2 regions of the Ureibacillus thermophilus genome follow, and region 2 is predicted to be linked to the other one. Evidence: riboswitches for the same ligand, from Rfam matches in the RefSeq annotation. Region 2 holds a riboswitch; the other holds the start of a gene.
The links. A riboswitch is a leader RNA that binds a small molecule or an ion and turns the genes downstream of it on or off. The one in region 2 is predicted to bind preQ1.
Positions count from the first base shown of each region.

Region 1: linked by a shared signal. The riboswitch ahead of queC (7-cyano-7-deazaguanine synthase QueC) and the one ahead of DKZ56_RS04405 (QueT transporter family protein) in region 2 are both predicted to bind preQ1.

Region 1 covers NZ_CP036528.1:2,863,292-2,874,157, reverse strand. Annotated here, with positions in the region: gene DKZ56_RS14500 (DUF5412 family protein) at 202-333, shown strand; gene DKZ56_RS14495 (hypothetical protein) at 396-776, shown strand; PreQ1 riboswitch class I at 916-961, shown strand; gene queF (preQ(1) synthase) at 1,045-1,545, shown strand; PreQ1 riboswitch class I at 1,551-1,594, shown strand; gene queC (7-cyano-7-deazaguanine synthase QueC) at 1,649-2,329, shown strand; gene queD (6-carboxytetrahydropterin synthase QueD) at 2,316-2,786, shown strand; gene queE (7-carboxy-7-deazaguanine synthase QueE) at 2,779-3,507, shown strand; gene adhP (alcohol dehydrogenase AdhP) at 3,748-4,764, opposite strand; gene DKZ56_RS14465 (hypothetical protein) at 5,028-5,183, opposite strand; gene DKZ56_RS14460 (VOC family protein) at 5,353-5,724, shown strand; gene DKZ56_RS14455 (phosphoribosylaminoimidazolesuccinocarboxamide synthase) at 5,972-6,658, shown strand; gene DKZ56_RS14450 (asparaginase) at 6,884-7,852, shown strand; partial or broken gene DKZ56_RS14445 (DUF4372 domain-containing protein) at 8,622-8,891, shown strand; gene DKZ56_RS14440 (RrF2 family transcriptional regulator) at 9,146-9,556, shown strand; gene mnmA (tRNA 2-thiouridine(34) synthase MnmA) at 9,672-10,784, shown strand.
Region 2 covers NZ_CP036528.1:889,391-900,256, reverse strand. Annotated here, with positions in the region: gene ilvA (threonine ammonia-lyase IlvA) at 73-1,332, shown strand; gene DKZ56_RS04425 (NERD domain-containing protein) at 1,631-2,599, opposite strand; gene DKZ56_RS04420 (ABC transporter ATP-binding protein) at 2,800-3,594, opposite strand; gene DKZ56_RS04415 (ABC transporter permease) at 3,626-4,615, opposite strand; gene DKZ56_RS04410 (ABC transporter substrate-binding protein) at 4,652-5,671, opposite strand; PreQ1 riboswitch class I at 6,035-6,078, shown strand; gene DKZ56_RS04405 (QueT transporter family protein) at 6,086-6,574, shown strand; T-box leader at 7,040-7,264, shown strand; gene trpD (anthranilate phosphoribosyltransferase) at 7,354-8,388, shown strand; gene trpC (indole-3-glycerol phosphate synthase TrpC) at 8,388-9,185, shown strand; gene DKZ56_RS04390 (phosphoribosylanthranilate isomerase) at 9,182-9,799, shown strand; gene trpB (tryptophan synthase subunit beta) at 9,805-10,866, shown strand, end outside.

The DNA of each region.
Region 1 (10,866 bases), 1.0 Mb from region 2:
ACAAGTTTCTAATTTGCTTTTTTTATTTCAATATGGATAAAAATAAATCTTAATCAAACTTCTTCCAGCATCTAGCGTCACTCTAATTTAAAACTATATTTGTGGAGGGATAGCCACTGGAACTTGCCGCAGTAAAACCCGAAGTAAAGAAAAAAGTTCTAACTGTTTTTCTTTTTTGGTTCCTCCTTTTTGACGGGATTTTTGGCTACGGTATATATTGGCTCTTTTTTTGACTGGAGCCGGTTGAAGGACGAATTAATTGCCCAACCGATTTCTCCGGAAGGAACTTATGCGGTCAAAGCTTATTTATCTATGGGTGGGGCAACGGTGTAATAAGTCCTTGATTTTAACAGTTCTTCATGACAAAATATAAAAATAATAGGGGGTGAAATCATATGAGCAATGGAAAAACAGAGGAAATGTTAACACAGCTTATTCAAATTGTTGGCGCCATTCAATCAGAAATCCAAGGAATGAAAGCAGAAATCAAAGGAATGAAAGCAGAAATCCAAGGAATGAAAGCAGAAATCCAAGGAATGAAAGCAGAAATCCAAGGAATGAAAGCAGAAATTCAAGGAATCAAAGCAGAAATCAAAGAAATCAAAACAGAAATTCGCGAAATAAAAGAAAGACAAGACGAATATGAAATGAAAAACGAAGAGCGCTATGACGAATTAATGCGTGCCATCAATACCATCAAAGCCGACCAAGACTATATTTGGCAGAAAGCTGTTCGTAATGAAAGAGAAATAGACAAGCTCAAAAAACATTCATAATTCTTACATCCATGCTTCAGGTGCACACCCGTGAACCTGCTTATTTTTTATCTCCAACCTCCTCTTTTTCCTAAATCACCCCAAAAAACAAGTTGACTCATTTTCCAAACTTCTATACTATTAAATTGGCCCGACTAGCACGGGAGAGGTTCATAGCTTAACCCTCTATAAAAAACTATGAAACAACCAATTTCATGAGTTTTATAGAATTTATGGGTGTCCTCTCTTGTAAATGTTGGGAAACATTTTGCAAGGAGGTTTTTTTTTTATGTCTAGTCGCAAATTGGAAGATGGTCTCAAAGATTTAACCTTATTAGGAAATCAGAAAACGAATTATCCAACAAAGTATGCGCCGGAAGTGTTGGAAGCGGTGAATAATCTGCATTCTGATCGGGACTATTTTGTGAAGTTTAATTGTCCTGAGTTTACAAGCCTTTGTCCGCTTACTGGCCAGCCGGACTTTGCCACGATTTATATTTCCTATATTCCAGACAAAAAATTAGTCGAAAGCAAATCTCTCAAGTTATATTTATTCAGTTTCCGTAACCATGGGGATTTTCATGAAGACTGCGTAAATATCATAACGAATGATTTAATCAAATTGCTGGATCCAAGATATATTGAAGTATGGGGCAAATTCACGCCGCGCGGAGGCATCTCCATCGACCCATACTGCAACTACGGCAGACCTGGAACGAAATATGAAGAAATGGCAAATTATCGTTTAATGAATCATGATTTATATCCAGAAAAAGTGGATAATCGATAAATTGAATAACAGAGGTTCTTAGCTACCCTCTATAAAAAACTAAGAAGAAAACAGCATTTCCTTCTTAGGATGCTGTTTTTTTCTTTATAAAGGAGTGTCTTTAATGATATTAAAAGAAGAGAAAGCAATCGTCGTATTCAGCGGTGGACAAGACAGCACGACATGTTTGTTTTGGGCAAAAGAACAGTTTAAAGAAGTGGAAGCTGTGACGTTTGATTATGGTCAAAGACATCGATTGGAAATTGAATGTGCGAAGGAAATCGCAAAGGAAGTAGGAGTGAAGCATCACATTCTTGATATGTCCCTTTTAAATCAGCTAGCTCCAAACGCACTAACACGGGATGATATCGAAGTTGAGGAAGGGAAAGATGGCGAGCTTCCTTCTACCTTTGTGCCGGGGCGCAATTTGCTATTCCTTTCCTTTGCAGGGGTGTTAGCAAGCCAAGTAGGAGCAAAGCATATCGTAACAGGCGTATGTGAAACGGATTTTAGTGGCTATCCTGATTGCCGTGATGTTTTTATCAAATCGTTGAATGTAACAATGAATTTAGCGATGGATGATACGTTTGTCATTCATACGCCGCTCATGTGGTTAACGAAAGCACAAACATGGGAACTGGCAGACCAATTAGGTGTGCTTGATTTTGTACGAAACAATACATTGACTTGCTATAACGGAATCATTGCAGATGGCTGTGGAGAATGTCCAGCATGTAAGTTGAGAAAAAGAGGTCTTGATGAGTATTTACGTTCTAGAAAGGGTGCTTCACATGTTAGATTTTAGAATTGTTGATAAGCTTCAAAAACTAGATGAAGATATTCAAAGAGACCAATTGAGATATCACTCGAAGCGTGTGCTCGTCAGCAAGGAATTTACATTTGATGCCGCCCATCATTTGCATGCATATGAAGGGAAATGCAAAAACCTCCATGGGCATACGTACAAAGTAGTGCTTGGAGTAAGCGGATATCCGGATGATCGAGGGTTAGTTATTGATTTTGCTGACCTTAAAGACATTTGGAAAGAAAAAATTGAAATCTATTTGGACCACCGCTATTTAAATGAAACGTTGCCGCCAATGAATACAACAGCTGAGAATATGGTCGTTTGGATTTATGAAAAATTGGCGGAAGCGTTGCAGGAGAAAGGTTTTGACGGGGCGCGGGTAGAATTTATTCGACTCTATGAGACTCCTACAAGTTATGCAGAAGCTAGACGGGAGTGGATGGAAAGTGAGTAAAATTCCCGTTATGGAGATTTTTGGCCCTACCATTCAGGGAGAAGGGATGGTCATCGGGCAAAAGACGATGTTTGTTCGCACGGCAGGCTGTGACTACTCTTGTGAATGGTGCGACTCAGCCTTTACATGGGATGGCAGCGGTAAAGAGTTGATTCGGCAAATGACCGCAGAAGAAATTTGGACGGAATTGAAACGGCTTGGCGGAGACGGATTCTCTTTTGTAACGATCTCAGGCGGCAACCCGGCATTAATTCGGAATTTAGAAGGATTAGTGCGGATTTTAAAGGAGAATGGAATCCAAATTGGCGTCGAAACTCAAGGCTCTAGATGGCAAGATTGGCTGTACGATGTAAATCAAGTGACGATTTCCCCAAAACCGCCAAGTTCTGGGATGAAAACAGATTTTACTGTGCTTACTGAAATCATAGATAAGCTAAATGCCCGAAACGGCAACCAGCACATTTCATTGAAAGTCGTTGTATTTGATGAGGAAGATTATGAATATGCAAAAAAAGTACATTTAAGATATCCGACTATTCCATTTTTCTTACAGGTTGGCAATGATGACACAACTACAAAAGATCAAACGAAACTCGTTAGCCACTTACTGAAAAAATATGAAAGGCTCATTAACAAAGTAATGGCAGATGAGGAATTACAAAACGTGAAAGTACTGCCGCAACTCCATACCCTTGTGTGGGGGAATAAAAGAGGCGTGTAGGGGCCAGAAAGGACTTCTATAAAATTTGCGAAGATCCTGATAATCGCCGAATAGAGGAACATAATCGCCAAAGGAAAAAAACGTTTCTGCAGAACCCGATAATCGCCAACCAGGCAAGAATAATCGCCAAATCAACGAACATATTCGCCAACCAAAGAGGCAAACCGTCTTCTGACCGCCAAATTCTTCGAAATTTAAAAAGGAGCATGTCCAAAAGAGACTGCTCCTTCCTTTTATTTTTTAGTTCGTAAAATCGATCACCATTCGACCAGTGAACTTTCCTTGCTCCATTTCTTCCATAATATCATTGATTTCTTCAAGTTTTCGGAGGGTTACTCTAGGTACTACTTTTCCTTCAGCTGCAAATTGGAACGCTTCTTTCAAATCTTGGCGGGTACCGACGAGGGAACCGACCACTTGAATGCCGTCCAGCACAAGGCGAGGAATATCAAGATCCATTTTATCAACAGGCAAACCAACTGCAACAACCCGGGCGCCTGCTTTTACGACATCTACAGCCTGGTTGAATGGTGCTTTCGCCACAGCTGTCACAACGCAAGCGTCCAATCCTTTTCCATCTGTGATTTCAAGGACTTTTTCTTTCGGATTTTCTTTTAACGAATTCACCGTGACATCTGCTCCCATTTCTTTTGCAAAGGCCAATTTATCGTCATTAATATCGAATGCGACTACTCTTGCGCCAAATACATTTTTTGCATATTGGACAGCCAGGCTTCCTAAACCGCCAATGCCAAATACGCCAATCCATTGCCCAGGCCGGATATCCGACACTTTTACCGCTTTATATGTTGTCACTCCGGCGCATGTAATGGAAGTGGCAGCTGCCGGATCCAAGTTGTCAGGCACTTTTACCACATAATTGGCAACCACGATCGCCTGTTCCGCCATGGCTCCGTCAACCGTATAGCCGGCATTTTTTACATTTCGACACAACGTTTCTCTTCCCGTTGTGCAATACTCGCAATGGCCACAGCTTTCGTATAACCAAGGAATGGCTACCCGGTCGCCGACTTTTAAGGAAGTGACCCCTTCAGCCACTTCAACGACTTTTCCAACGCCTTCATGGCCAAGAACAACACCTGTGACATCCCCAAAATCCCCGTTTTTCACATGCAAATCTGTGTGGCAAACTCCGCAATATTCCATCTGCACCAAAGCTTCACCATGTTTAAGCGGACGTAATTGTTTGTCCACCACACTCACCGTTTTTTCTTTTGATACAACTGCAGCTTTCAATAATAATCCCCCTTTGTTTGAATTTCGTACATGGAAGCGTATCCATATACTTAAAAATAAAGATACTAGCAGAGAGTATGTTCAGCAATATAGGAAATACTACTATTTAATGTAAATAGATTTCCATTTTTCGACATAAAAAAAATAGGGAGATAAGCGCGGATTATATCTCTTTGTGAATAGTAAAATATGATTATCAAAATAAGTTTTATGGAGGACGAAAATACTACTGTTGAGTTACAAATCATCGTCTTTTGAAAAATTCATCTCTTTTCTGCAAACAATAAAAGCAATGTGGCCAATGGTCCCAATAAAAGCGAAATCAAGAACCAGTTCAATCCGGAGCGGTTTTTTCCTTGGGCAAGCCCTGCATTGATCAACGCCAAAGTGCCCCAACCAACAACATATTCATTTTCCATGATATCCTCCTCATTGATTTCTTTATATATATTATAAACCTAGAATCTAATCATGGTTATATTATATAGGAAAAAACCATATTTATAGGAAAATATTCAGTTTGAAAAATACTTAGCTAATCCATTTTTAAGGCATAATGAAATGAAAAAGCGTAAAAGGAGAATCTCGATGATCCAAATTGGAAAAATCACAATCTATGTTGAAGATCAGGAACAGGCAAAAGATTTTTGGATTAACAAAGTAGGGTTTGTATTGAAATTCGAACAGCCGATGGGGCCTGGGATGGCGTGGATTGAGGTGGGGCCTGAAAATGATTTTGCGACATTGGTGCTATACTCAAAAGCATTGATGAAGAAACAAAAACCGGAAAATGTCGCTCATCCAACCCTCCTTTTCAGCACACCGAACATTGAAGAAGCGTATGAGCGGTTGAAAAATAATGGCGTAAAGGTGGATGAACTACAAAAATTCCCTTATGGTTCGATGTTCACTTTCTATGACCAAGATGGAAATCAGTATTTGTTGAGAGAAGATAAATAATAATGTCAGCTAATCGTGCTATCTGGAGAGAAGGACTTTCCGGGTAGTCTTTTTATTTGATCCACGGCGGTAAAACGGTGTATGTCACAAGACAGCCGCTTTTAGATTCATCGGCCTCATCGCTATAATAATGAAGAAATTGTAATTAATAAAAGAGGCACTCTTGTCCGATAAACTTTGTTTGATTTATTATAAAGACAGCATCAGTTCTATCGATGAAAAGGCTAAAAGAAGAAGGAGACTTGACATGAAGCACATTTACACTGGTAAAACGAAAAATGTTTACGAATTGGAAGATGGCAACTATTTATTGGAATTCAAAGATGACGTAACAGGCGTTGACGGGGTATTTGACCCAGGTGCCAACACGGTGGGATTGACAATTGAAGGTGCCGGACTTGCAGGATTGAAATTGACGAAATATTTTTTCGAATTGCTTAATGAAAAAGGCATCCCAACGCATTTTATTGAAGCGGATATCGATAAAAAGACGATGAAAGTGAAACCGGCGGAAACATTCGGCAAAGGGTTGGAAGTGATTTGCCGCTTCCGTGCAGTGGGAAGTTTCTTACGTCGATATGGTTTATATGCACAAGAAGGGCAACCTCTTGATGCCTTTGTGGAAGTGACAATCAAAGACGATGAACGGGAAGACCCGCCAATCAGCGAAGATGCGTTGGACATGCTTGGCATTTTATCCAAAGCGGAATACAAAGTGTTAAAAGAACTTACACAAAAAATCGCCGGCATTGTAAAAGAAGAATTGGCGAAAAAAGGCATCGAACTTTACGATATTAAATTCGAATTCGGCCGTGATAAAGAAACGAATGAAATCATGTTGATCGACGAAATTTCCGGCGGCAACATGCGCGCCTACAAAAATGGCGAATATATCGAGCCGTTGGAATTGGAAAAATTGATTTTGGAAGGATAAGAAATAGGGAATGGAAGGAAAGAGTGAGTGGAGAAGATCATGGAGTGTTGCCATTCGCTCTTTTTTTGCATTTAAACCGGGAGAGAAAATGCAGCTTGATTTGAAATAATTCCCTTGGCAGCTGCAGGGGGTTTTTCTTTGGACGTGCGACAGTTGAAGTTCTTGTAACAATGGTTTATTTTGATAAATGAACGTTTATAAATTGAGAGTTTAGGAGTGCAAAAAATGAAAAAGAAAGTGGTTTTGATCAGTACGGGCGGCACGATTGCTAGCGGCGTGAATCCGGAAACGGGGCTCCTCACATCCGGCATGATGACGGGGGAAGATTTGGCCAAACAATGCGAATTGCCAACTTATATTGAATTAAATGTAGAAACCCTTTTTCATTTGCCAAGCAATGAAATGACCTTTGATCATTTAATTCAGTTAAAAGAAAAAATTGAGAAGGTGTTTGAGAATCAAGAAGTGGCAGGAGTGGTCGTGACCCACGGAACGGATACGCTGGAGGAAACGACGTATTTTCTGGATTTGACGATTGGAGACGAGCGGCCGGTTGTGGTCACAGGCGCCCAACGAAGCCCGGCCACGATCGGAACGGATGCCTTTTCCAACTTGCGCCAAGCCATCATTTTGGCTGCAAGTGATGAAGCGAGAAACTTGGGCGCGGTTGTGTTGTTCAACGAAAAGATTTTGCCTGCCCGCTATGTGAAGAAAAATCACGCCTCCAACGTGGACGGCTTCAACGCGCCGGGGTTCGGCCATTTGGGGTATGTGGATGAGGAAGAAGTCATCCTTTACGGGAAAGCGGTGAAAAGGGAAACTTATGAGCTGAAGTCCGAATTGCCTTATGTGGAAATCATCAAATGTTCATTGGGCTCCGATGGCCGCTTGATTAAGTATGCGGTGGAGACGGGAGCAAAAGGCATTGTCCTTGAAGCGTTCGGCCGAGGCCAAGTCCACCCGGCCGTTGCAGAACAAGTGCAATATGCCATTGAAAAAGGCGTCATCGTGGTGGTGACAACAAGCACGGCGGAAGGAAACGTCAAAGTGGTGTACGACACCCCAGGCACTGCCTACGACTTGCAAAAGAAAGGCGCCATCCTCGGCCGCGACTACGACAGCAAAAAAGCCCGCATGAAGCTGGCGGTGATGTTGGCTGCAGGGGTGGGGGATGTGAGGGGAAAATTTAGATAACAAAGAAGAGGATGTCTTGAAAGTCAAGAACTTTCAGGACACCTTTATTTTTAGAAACAATTATCTATTATCTTTCTTTTCCCCAGAAATGGTTGAAACAGGTTTTCTTCATCCTTTTTGCAAAGCGGATTCCTCAAAATGACTGTTCAAATATCGCTTGCTGTTTTTGGTAAACCCAGGAGCTCGATAAATAGAAGAATAGTATACTTCATCGTTTTGGCATCCAATTAGACGGCTGCATCGTAAACTGTGGCAAAGGGAAAATGGATTTTATCCACATACATTGAGTGTCCTAGTCAAAGGTTGAGATACATTTGTTGAGGGATTTAATCAAACTATTTCTAAAAATCAAAAATGATCTAACATAAATATTAAAAGAGAAGGTATTAGAGTTATAAGTAACATATTTAACACAAACTTTATGTTTTGACATAAAATACACGAATATCATTTTTATCCAAATTTTCCCTCGTAGCGAAGAGATACTTTATATGAAAATGTCTGGTTTCAAATTTATTGCTTCCTCAAAATTCAGTCAGTAATTATTTAATGAGTATAGTCTTTTTACTTATTATAATTTGTAAATTATGTAAAAAAAGTAATTATTAGAAAATATAATTAGGAAATATCACTAGTGCTGCATTAATTTAATTTTAAAATGAAAAAGACTCACAATCTTCACTTATTTTATTTTGTGAAAAGAAAAAGTCCTTTATAATGGATAAGTCAGGTGGTAACCCGTCCAAATCCACTAAAAAGGACCAAACTCATGGACAAGATTACACGAAAAACTTCATTTGGACAATGGTTTTCGCCAATAAATCTTCAATTATTTGAAGAACTGATGAAAACGATGAAATTAGATTACTATACGAAAAAATTAACGACAGAGCCATTTCTAAAATTACTGCTTTTTGCGCAATTGGAAGAAATCGAAAGTCTCCATGCGCTAAGCGATTGCCTTTTTGATGACCAACTTCAAAAAGGGGTCGACCTTCATTCTATTAGTATTTCACAGTTGTCACGGCGATTAAATGGAAGAACGGAAATTCTTCTTTAATCTGTGGTGCCACGAAGCGATGGGCTAATGGGATAGTTTAGTTGAAAAAGGGGAGAATTGTACAAGGAGACAGAATATTACAAGTAAAAAGCTTTCGGGGGAAGTGTGAAGATGAAAATTGAAGATATATATAATGATTTACCAACACTCGAAACGGAAGGACTTTAGAAATTATTTGCAATTGACAATATCAACTGTAATCATTATTATTACAGTTAGGAGGAAGGTTCATTATGAATAGCGATTTTTCGATTGCCGTTCACTGCGTCGCTTACCTGGCCCAAAAGCAAAGCCAACGAGTGACCAGTGAAGACATTGCCCAAAGTGTTTCTGTCCACCCAGCAAGATTAAGGAAAATTTTGAGCATATTAAGGAAAGAAAATATTATTACTTCTAAAGAAGGGGCAAAAGGCGGATTCTCTTTAAACGATTCACCGGAACATATTACGTTAGACAAAATATTTAAAATCACTAGTGAGGAAACGCTTGTACCGAAATGCCCTGATTCCAATGAGAATTGTCCAATAGGCAGAAACCTATCAAATATACTCATTCGCGTTTTTCACAATGCGGAAGAACACTTTTTAAATTATTTAAAAGGTGTAACGATCAAAGATATCATTGATGAAATCAATAGTAGTTAGGTTTTCATGCCTGAAACAAAAGTACGACTAATGTTTTTATGTTCGTTATGCTCCATCAATTTTTTTTAAACATAACTGTAACAAAAAATATTTCAGTTTAAGAAGGTGAATAAGGTTGAAGAAAAAACGGGTTGTCGTTGGAATGTCGGGTGGGGTTGATTCCTCTGTGGCAGCCTACCTTTTAAAACAAGAGGGGTATGACGTCATCGGTGTATTTATGAAAAATTGGGATGACACCAATGACGATGGTGTATGTACAGCAACGGAAGATTACGAAGATGTTAAGAGAGTTGCCAATCAACTCGGGATTCCTTATTACAGTGTGAACTTCGAAAAAGAATATTGGGATCGTGTGTTTACGTACTTTATAGATGAGTTGAAACGGGGACGAACACCAAATCCAGATGTTTTATGCAATACAGAAATTAAGTTTAAAGCATTTGTTGACTACGCTCTTTCACTAGATGCTGATTATATCGCGACAGGCCATTACGCAAGAATCAGCAGAGAAAATGGCCAAATCGCCTTATTGCGTGGAAAAGATCCCAATAAAGATCAAACGTATTTTCTTAGCCAATTAACAGCAGAGCATTTGTCAAAAGTCCTGTTTCCTATTGGAGAATTAACGAAAGATGAAGTACGAAAAATCGCTCAAGAATTGAACCTTGTTACCGCCAGTAAAAAAGATAGTACAGGAATCTGTTTTATTGGGGAACGAAATTTCAAAAGCTTTTTAAAGAATTATTTACCGGCACAGCCCGGAGAAATTCGTTCTCTAGATGGAGAAGTGCTAGGTACTCATGATGGGTTGATGTACTATACGATTGGCCAACGAAAAGGACTTGGAATCGGTGGAAAAGGAACAGGGGAACCTTGGTATGTCGTCGATAAAGATTTAGAAAACAACGTTTTACTCGTCGCTCAAGGTAAAAATCATCCTGCTCTGTTTTCTACCGGTCTTATTGCATCGAACATCAGCTTTATTAACGGGGATGTTCGTCCACGTACATTTGCATGTACAGCTAAATTCAGATACCGTCAAGAAGATCAGAAAGTAACCGTTCATATTCGTCCGAATGGAACGGCTTTTGTGGAATTCGAAAAACCAGTTAAAGCCGTTACTCCAGGACAAGTAGCGGTATTTTATGACAATGATGTTTGTCTTGGCAGTGCGATTATTGACGAAGTGATAAAAATGGATGCTTCAACTGCCACTGCGGCATCTTAAAACAATACACTATTTGACTATAGAATGACACCCTGTATGCACGCTATCTTGTCAGGAATAATAAGTGCTGTGATAAGGAATA
Region 2 (10,866 bases):
TTAAAATTTCGTAAAATCACGAATTTTATGATAAAATATATAAATGCTGATACTTATGGAGGTTAAAATTAAATGGAAGTTGCGGATAAAAGTTTTACAGTCGAGAACGTCTTAAAAGCACAACATCAGTTAAAAGATGTCGTCCTTCATACACCATTGCAAAAAAATGAATATTTGTCAGAAAAGTATGGTGCAAATATTTATTTTAAACGCGAAGATTTGCAATCAGTGCGTTCTTTTAAATTGCGCGGCGCCTATTATAAAATTAAAAAAATTGAAAACGAAGCACGTGTACGAGGCGTTGTATGCGCTTCTGCCGGCAATCATGCCCAAGGTGTGGCTTATTCCTGCTCCCATTTGAAAATTAGAGGGACTATTTTTATGCCACTGACTACACCGAAACAAAAAATTGATCAAGTGCGCATGTTCGGCCGCGATTATGTGGAAATTGTGTTGGCTGGCGATACATTTGATGATTCTGCCAATGCAGCCATGGATTATTGCTTAGAACATGATATGATTTTCATTCATCCTTTTGACGATTATGATATTATCGCTGGACAAGGAACGGTCGGCGTCGAAATTTTAAATGATATAGATGAACCTCTTGATTTTGTATTTGGAGGCATTGGCGGCGGAGGACTCATGAGCGGGGTTGCTGCCTATATTAAAAATATCTCGCCTACTACAAAAGTAATTGGCGTTGAACCAGAAGGCGCACCAAGCATGAAAGCAGCCTTTGAAAATGGAGGGCCAGTCGCTTTAGAAAAAATTGATAAATTCTGCGACGGTACAGCCGTTCAATGCGTTGGACAAATCACATATGAAATTTGCCGCAAATATTTAGATGATATTATTACAGTCCCTGAAGGTAAAGTTAGTACAACAATTCTTGATTTATATAACAAACATGCCATCATTGCAGAACCATCCGGTGCACTGCCAGTATCTGCTCTTGATTTCTACGCAGACCAGTTGAAAGGAAAAACGGCGGTTGCCATTATCACAGGAGGCAATAATGATATCAGCCGCATGCAGGAAATCAAAGAAAAATCCTTGCTATACGAAGGCTTATTGCATTACTTTATCGTCAACTTCCCACAACGGGCAGGAGCATTGCGTCAGTTCTTAACAGTGGTGCTTGGCCCAAATGATGATATCACTCGTTTTGAATATACGAAGAAAAACAATAAAGAAGAAGGGCCTGCATTAGTCGGAATCGAAATCAGCAAACCTGAAGATTATGAAGGCTTAATCGACCGCATGCGCGTGAATGGATTCGATTTTAAAGAAGTGAATAAAGACAGCACATTATTTGGATTGTTGATTTAATGATAGAGAAGAGGCTGGGACATAAACAAAAAAATGATAGGGGTAGCTGAAAGAGTTTTGATAAAAAATTGAACTAACGAAACATTGATTGGCGTGACGGACCCGCGGAAAGCGTCCCCGGAACGGAAATCAATTTTAATAACATATCAAAAAAACATCATTTTCTCCTTGGAGAAAATGATGTTTTTTTAGATTTGTCCCAACCTCTTTTTGTTTTGATTTTTTATCTCCAGATTTTGTGACAATATCCCCTGTTTTTGTGAACATAACCCTAATTTTTATGACAATATCCACAGAATTATCTTAATCTCCTTTTCCAATCCAGTATATTTTCAGGGATGATATAAATTCTTCCCCGCTTTTCTCCCTTTTGTTGAAGAGGCAGTTTTTTTATCAATTCGTAAGCCGTTTTGGGATGAATATTAAAAAAACGGCTAAATTCAGCATTTGTAATCCACGGTTTAATCAATAGAGCGTAATCATGTAAAGCCTCAATGAAAGTCTCTTTATCTTTAAAATTGCATTTCGGGCAAATAAAGCGGCCTTTTTTATAATACATCACCGTTTGATATTCACACTGCTTACAAAGGGCGCCTTTTTTAATTTTTCTCACATCAATTTGCGGACTCCACTTTGTTGGATTTTGTATTTTCACCAATTCATCTTTTAACTGTTCCATTTGCTGTGAGGAAAGCTTTTTGGGGTATTGGCGATAAAGTGCATTCAATTTGCTCTGCAATTCCCCTAAATGGAACACGGAAATCGCATTCGAAACAGGGCCAATGATGGTTGCATCCGCAATAACAATCGAATAAACAAGCGGTAAATGCATGTTCAACTTTTCCAGTTTACCCTTTAAAAATCGGATATGTCTTTCCGCTTGATCGATGGGGTTTCGCAAACTTTCGGTCGTACCGTCAAATCGCGTCCGTATTAATTGATTCCTCTCCATTTGAAAATCGATGCGGCCAGAAAAATTTTTTATTTCCAATAGCCATAAAAAATTCGGACAAATAAATAGCGTATCAATTTGATGGGAATGCCCATATGTATTTTCTGTTTCAAAATGATGAAACAAATAATATTCCGTTGGTATGATCAACTCTTTCCACTCGCGGTCAAGCTTCAATTCCCCCTCATATCCTTTCTTCATTTGCAAATAAAGTTCCCGAAAATATCCATAATCCCTCTCGCTTTCTTGCCATCTTCTTAGCAATGCTTCCAACAGAAAAAGCTTTACAGGTTTTTTCCGCTCCAAAATAATCATCCCATCCCCCCTTGCCCCTATTTTATTTAGCAAGCGATGAATTGGCAAAATTTGAAAAACAGAATTTACCCTCGATCAATGTTCCAAACATAAATTTTCGGCTTCCCAAAACCTTGAAAATCTACATTTCCCCCAATCTTTCAAAAAATAAAAAAAAACAGCCCTCGTTCCCAAGAGCTGGTTTTCTATCTTTATCAACTTTACCCCAACAATGTTCGGTCAGTGGTCATTTTTTCGCCGCGAATGCGTTCGAATTCCGCCATTAAGTCAGGGATAGTTAAGTTTGGTTTTTGATCTTCATTCACTTCCAAAATAATTTGCCCTTTATCCATCATAATCAAACGGTTTCCCAAATCTATAGCCTGCTGCATATTGTGGGTTACCATCAATGTTGTCAAATTGTCTTCTTCCACCAATTCCTTTGTTAATTTTGTAATCAATTCCGCACGGGAAGGGTCAAGCGCCGCTGTATGCTCATCCAAAAGCAAAATAGACGGCTTCGTAAAAGTGGCCATTAATAAGGATAGCGCTTGTCTTTCCCCACCGGATAATAACCCGACTTTTGCATTTAAACGGTTTTCCAAATTCAAATGCAATTTTTCAAGGGCTGTGCGGAAGAAATCCCGCCGCTCCCGATTCACCCCTAAACGTAAAGTACGATTCGCATTTCGGGCATATGCAATGGCGAGATTTTCTTCAATCGTCATAGATGGTGCTGTCCCTGCCATCGGATCTTGAAAGACGCGCCCAATATACTGAGAACGTTTATACTCAGACAAACTCGTAACATCTTTTCCATCAATCCATACTTTTCCTACGTCCGGTGTTAACACCCCAGAAATCATGTTCATCATCGTTGACTTTCCGGCGCCGTTACTTCCGATGACCGTCACGAAATCTCCTGGCTTTAAATGGAGATTAATTTGATTCAATGCAATTTTTTCATCCGGAGTGCCTTCATTAAAGATTTTTGTTATACCTTCTAGTTTAAGCAAAGTGTTCGCCCCACTTTCTCTGTCGTAGCTGCTAAATTTTGGCTTGGAGTCGTTTCGCTTTTCGCTTCTTATTTTTTTGTTTTTCAATCATTTGAGGAATAATCAACGCCAAGATTACAATAATCGCCGTAATCAGCTTCATATCGCTTGCATCGAGGAACTGCATGCGCAATGCAAGCGCCAAAACAATACGATAAAGAATGGCTCCAATGACAACAGCAAAGGTTGTACGCATTATAGATTTTGTGCCAAAAATCGCTTCCCCGATAATAACGGAAGCTAATCCAACTGTAATCATCCCAATACCCATTGTAGCATCAGAATATTTGGAATATTGGGCAATTAACGCGCCAGCTAATGCCACAAGCGCATTGGAAATTCCTACTCCTAAGATGATTAAATGGTCCGTATTTGCTGAAAAGCTTCGAATCATCCGTTTATTATCCCCTGTTGCCCGAATGGCAAGCCCAATTTCTGTTTTTAAGAACCAATCGACAACCAATTTGAGAATGGCTGTTAGGATAATCATGATAAAAAGAGTTCCCCAAGTTTGAGGTAAATGTTTTACACCTAAACTGGACAAAATATTATTTAATGCTGAATCAATCCCTAATGGTTCCCAAATCTTTGAAAATTGAGTGAAGATGGTTTCACTATTTAGGAGGGGAACGTTCGGAAGGCTTGTTGCATTTTCACTTGAGAAGCCCATGATTCTTAGATTTATGGAATAGAGGCCAATCATCATAATGATACCGGCAAGGAGCGGATTAATGTTTCCTTTGGTATGTAATAAACCGGTAATACACCCTGCAATAAATCCCGCTACGATTGCAGCGAGTGTTGCCAAAATGGGGTGGTAACCTAGCACAATCATCGTTGCTACCGTGGCTGCCCCCGTTACAAAACTACCATCTACCGTCAAGTCCGGAAAATCTAACACTCGGAATGTTAGATACACTCCGAGTGCCATAATCGCGTAGATGATTCCTTGCTCAACTGAACCGAACATTGCTGCAAACATATTGAATCATCTCTCCTAACATATCGAAATTCATTATTAATTTTCTGTTTCTACAAGCTCTGCATTCCATTCATCTTTTACTTCAATGCCAAGTTTTTCTACAACATCTTTGTTCATAACAAGTTTTAAAGTATTTGGATATTCTGCTGGAATGTCTGCTGGTGTTGCTTCACCCTTCAAAATTTTCACAGCCATTTGACCAGCTTGGTAACCGATGTCATAGTATTCAAATCCAAATGCCAATAATCCGCCGCGTCTTACAGAGTCAAATTCGCCCACAACAAGCGGCAATTTATTGCTTTCTGCTACTTGGATTACAGATTCAAGAGCTGATACAACTGTGTTGTCTGTGATAATGTAGAATGCATCCACTTTGCCTACTAAAGATTCTGCTGCTTGTTTAGTTTCTGAACTTTGGGCTACTGTTGTAGTTTCCACTTTCATTCCTAATGAATCAGCAATTTCTCTTACTTGGTTCACTTGTGCAACAGAGTTTTGTTCCCCAGCATTGTAAATCATGCCGACTTTTTCAATGCCTAATTCATTTTTCATGAATTCTACTGTTGTTTTAATAGCATCTGGATGCAGGTCGATTGTACCTGTCACGTTGCCTCCAGGAGATTCAATAGAATCGATTAATTGTGCTGCAACAGGATCTGTTACAGATGTGAAAACGATTGGAATATCAGATGTTACATTTTTTGCCGCTTGTGCAGATGGAGTGGAGTTCGCAAAGATTAAATCAACTCCTGCACTTGCTAAGTTTTGGGCAATTTGCGTATTTAAACTATTGTCGTTTTGGGCAAGCTGATAATCATATTCAACATTTAATCCCGCATCTTTCAACGCATCTTGGAATCCTTGGTATGCTGCGTTTAAAGATGGGTGTTCAACAATTTGCGTTACACCAATTTTGTAAGTTTTTGTTTCTTCTGTTTTCGTATCAGTACCTTTGCTTTCATCTTTTTCAGATGTATTGTCATTACCGCCGCAAGCAGCTAAAAGCAGCAATAAACCGAGCAATAAAAATGATAGCTTTTTCATACTGCTCTTCATAAATTTCCCCCCTGTTATTCTTCAAATTTTCTGACTATTTTTAATATAAATTTTGTCGCTTTAAATTGATAAAGCGAAGTTTAACGTTATATTACATTTTCATAAAAGAACAGTCAATAACATTAGGAATCTTCTGAAATTAAAAATGTTCTTTTTATTCTTTCAAAAATAGCAATTTAGTGCTTTCAACCAATAAATTGCGTGAATTTTCTAGAAAATATATTATATAAAAATAATGAATAATTTGTGAAAAAATCGTGAACTTTTTCAGTAATAAAAAACACCTATATATAGGTTCAATTGCTCAAAAATCCAATTTGTGATTTTTCGATAAATGTAATATAATATTTTTTTGTGTGTTCACACACCGTGGTTCGCAAAATCCCACGATAAAAAACTAAGGAGTGTATCATGATGAAAACAAAATTCTTAGCAGTATCTGCAATTATTGCTGCACTATATATCGCCGTAACTTATACGCTCTCTTTTTTGAGCTTCGGTGATATTCAATTTCGCATTGCGGAAATTTTTAACCATTTAATCGCCTTCAATCCCCGCTATATGTTAGGGGTTGTGCTGGGAGTGTTTATTTCAAACTTATTCTCTCCTCTTGGCTGGTTCGATTTAGTGTTCGGCGTAGCCCACTCCCTCATCTGTTTAACGACTCTTATCATCATTAGCAAATTTGTAAAAAACATTGTTTATCGTATGTTGATGAACTCTTTTGTCTTTACTTTCATGATGTGGATTATCGCCTTGGAATTAAAGTTGGCGCTTGATCTTCCTTTCTGGCTTTCATGGCTTTCGACGGCCATCGGAGAAGCTGTCGTGCTGCTTATTGGCATTCCGATTATGAAATTGCTTGATAAACGATTAAACTTTAAAAATTTAATCGATTCATGATAGAAGAGGCTGGGACAAATCTAAAAAAGAGGTTGGGACAAATCTAAAAAAACATCATTTTCTCCAAGGAGAAAATGATGTTTTTTTGATATGTTATTAAAATTGATTTCCGTTCCGGGGACGCTTTCCGCGGGCCCGGCTCGAGCCTCCTCGGAGCTCATTGCTTCGCTCCTGCGGTGTCTCGAGACACGGGCTGTTCCCGCAGGAGTCGCCCCGTCACTTCAATCAATTTTTAGTTATATCAAATATTTATCAAAACCCTTTCAACTACCCCTTTAATTCTTTGTTTATGTCCCAGCCTCTTTTCGCATCTTTCTTTTTGAATTGAGCGAAAATTATTGACATTCATGCAAATTCTGAATAAAATAATTTTCAACTAAATTGTTCGTGGCGGAGAAAGGCTGTGGAAGCGCAGCACCGCACCGATTGTTGAGTTGAGCCTGAGTTTAGTTGAGAATAGCCGAGCTGAAATTGATGAGTAAGGAAAAGTAGCGAAATGCGTATGCCTAAGAGAGCTAGTGGTTGGTGGGAACTAGCGCATACCTTTCGTGAATGGGCCTTACGAGAGCAACTGCGCAAGTGGTTGACGTCTTTCCCGCGTTACAGGGAAGTGCTTTTTTAAGCACACTGAGGTGGAAGTAGCAACTACTTCAACAGAGGTGGCAACGCGGCCTGTTCGTCGTCCTCTGCAAATGGGATTTTGCGCCCATTTGCAGAGGTTTTTTTATTGCGGCTATTCTATCTAAGCTTCAAATTTATTAAATTTGGAGGATGATAGAATGAACATTCAAGCTTTTACAAAACGTGTTCAACAAAAAGAAGATTTGTCTTACGATGAGATGATCCAAGCCGTTGAACTCATTTTTGCAGAGAAAACGCCAAAAGAAGACATCGCGGAATTTTTATTGGCTCTTCGCGAAAAAGGCGAAACCGCGGAAGAAGTTGCTGCCCTTTCCATCGTAATGAAATCCAATGCCATCAAAATCCCCGTTCCAAAAGGGTCTTATATTGACAATTGCGGCACTGGAGGCGATGGACTTCATACATTCAACATCAGCACCACTTCCGCCTTTGTGTTGGCAAGCAACGGTGTGAAAGTCGCAAAACATGGTAACCGAAAAATTTCTAGTTCTTCCGGCAGCACGGATGTGTTGGAAGCATTGGGCATACACAATGATTTCACTGCCGAAGAATCTGCTCAGTTGCTAGAACAGGAAGGCATCGCTTTTCTATACGCTCCTAATGTTCACCCGAAACTGAAACGCATTGGCGAAGTTCGTCGAGCCATTGGAAAACCAACCATTTTTAACTTAGTAGGTCCTCTGACAAATCCGGTCGATTTAGAATGTCAACTTGTCGGCATTAGCCGTCCTGATTTTGTTGAAGAATATGCAAAAGTGCTGCGCATTTTAGGAAGAAAACGGGCGATTGTTGTATCTGGTTCCAATGGAATGGATGAAGCTTCTCTTGACCAAAAAAACTATGCGGTGATTTTGGAAAATGGAGAAATTAAACCTCTTTCCATCAACATTGAAGAATTAGGATTGCAGCCCGCTACAATTTGCCATCTTCGCGGTGGTACGCCAGAAGAAAATGCGAATATTTTAAAAGACTTGTTGAAAGGAAATCGCTCGCCTTATTACGATGCAGTGGTATTAAATGCAGCGCTCGGGTTCTTTGCATACGGTGCCGTTGAATCTTTGAAAGATGGCGTTTTTATAGCGCGCGATGCGATTGAATCCGGCCGAGCTTACGAGAAGCTTGAAGCAGTCATTGAATTCAGCCAAAACATCATAAAGGAGCAATCCCGCTAATGACAATTTTAGATACGATTATTGAACATAAAAAAAACATTTTACCGAAATTGCAAGAAACAAAGCCGGATTGGAACGTTCCCATCGTGAAACGCCCTTCGTTATATGATTTGCTCAGAAAATCGGACACCTTGCAAATCATTGCAGAAATGAAACGGGCCTCTCCTTCCAAAGGCATTATTAATGCCAATGCAGATCCGGTGGAGCAAGCAAAACGCTATGAAAAAGCAGGATCCGCTTGCATTTCCGTACTGACGGAAGAAAAATTTTTCAAAGGCTCATTTGAAGATTTGGCGAACATTGCAAAAAATGTAAATCTGCCAATCTTAAATAAAGATTTTATTATTGATAAAGTACAAGTTGATTACGCACTGCGGTCAGGTGCATCCGTCATTCTTCTCATTGTGGCGGCATTAGAGGACGTAACGCTTGCTGAATTGTATGAATACGCTGAAAGTTTAGGGCTGGAAGTGCTTGTGGAGGTGCACAACGAAGAAGAATTGGAGCGCGCCCTTCGCCTCCGCCCGAAACTTCTTGGCGTAAACAACCGAGATTTAAAAACCTTTCATGTGGATTTAGCCCAAACCGAAAAGCTTGCAGAAATGATTAAACGCTATCCGGACATTGCTTTCATTAGCGAAAGCGGCATTTTTCAAAAAGCAGATGCAGAACGAGTGGCAAATGCAGGAGCCCGAGGAATTCTAGTTGGAGAGTCTCTTATGAGAAGCGGCAACCCAGAGGACACGTTAAAATCATTCCAAATCAAACTTCCTGCCCTAGAGGATGTAGAGCGATGACAAAAGTGAAAATTTGCGGGTTAAAAGAAAACGTGCATGTGCATTGCGCCGTCAATGCTGGATCGGATTTTGTAGGCTTCGTGTTTGCGCCGAGCAAGAGGCAAATTTCCATCGAGAAAGCCAGGGAACTGGCAAAACTGGTGCCAAACCATGTGAAGAAAGTCGGCGTCTTTGTTAATCCGACCATAGAGGAAGTAAGAGAAGCTTTTGAAAGCGTACCACTTGATTATGTGCAATACCATGGCAATGAAGATCCGAACTTTATTAACCAATTAGGCTACCCTTCTATTAAAGCCTTTTCCATCCGGGATAAGGATGATGTGGAGAAAGCTAGCAAGTTTAACGTAGATTACTATTTATTCGATGCACCTGGAACAGACTACGCCGGTGGGAGCGGAAATACATTTGACTGGTCCCTTTTAGATCAACTTTCCATCCCAAGGGAGAAAGTGATTCTGGCAGGAGGACTCAACGCGGCAAATGTCAATCAAGCCATTGCAACGGTTCAACCTTTTGCAGTGGATGTATCAAGCGGCGTTGAGCAACACGGCAAAAAGAGCTGCGAACTGATTCAATCCTTTATCCAAGCTGTAAAAACTTCAAAAAGGAGCTAACGGACATGACGACAACCGTAAAAGGCAAATTCGGTCGTTTTGGAGGACAATTTGTGCCGGAAACCTTAATGACTGCTTTGCAAGAACTGGAAGAAGCTTATGAACATTATAAACACGATGAGTCTTTTCAACAGGAACTCCGCTACTATTTAAAAGACTACGTCGGCAGAGAAACGCCCCTCTATTTTGCGGAACGGCTCACTGAATATTGCGGCGGCGCCAAAATTTATTTAAAACGGGAAGATTTGAACCATACCGGCGCACATAAAATCAACAATGCCCTCGGCCAGGCATTGCTTGCCAAAAAAATGGGCAAAACGAAAATTGTGGCTGAAACAGGCGCCGGCCAACACGGTGTAGCGACAGCAACCGCCTGCGCCCTTCTTGGAATGGAATGCATCGTTTTTATGGGAGCAGAAGATGTGAAACGCCAAGCATTAAACGTATTCCGTATGGAGCTTTTAGGCACAAAAGTCGTGGCTGTTGAAAAAGGATCCAGAACGTTGAAAGATGCGGTGAACGAAGCCTTGCGCTACTGGGTGACGAATGTAGAAACAACCCACTACATTTTAGGTTCTGCGATGGGGCCCCATCCCTTCCCTACCATCGTTCGCGATTTCCAAAGAGTCATCGGGGATGAAACGAAAAAACAAATTTTAGAAAAGGAAAACCGCCTTCCTGACGCTGTTGTAGCCTGCATCGGAGGCGGCAGCAATTCCATCGGGATGTTTTATCCTTTTGTAGAAGACAAGGAAGTTGCATTATATGGCGTGGAAGCTGCCGGAAAAGGATTTGAAACCGGCAAACATGCAGCGGCCATCAATGCTGGAAAAACAGGTGTACTGCACGGCGCTTATATGTATTTATTGCAAGATGAAAACGGATTTGTGCAAGAAGCCCACTCCATTTCTGCAGGTCTTGACTACCCAGGAGTTGGTCCTGAACATTGCTATTTGCATGAAACCGGCCGCGCAAAATATGTCATGGCAACAGATGAGGAGGCGCTTGAAGCCGTAAAGCTTCTTTGCCGAACAGAAGGTATTCTCCCTGCCCTTGAAAGCGCCCAT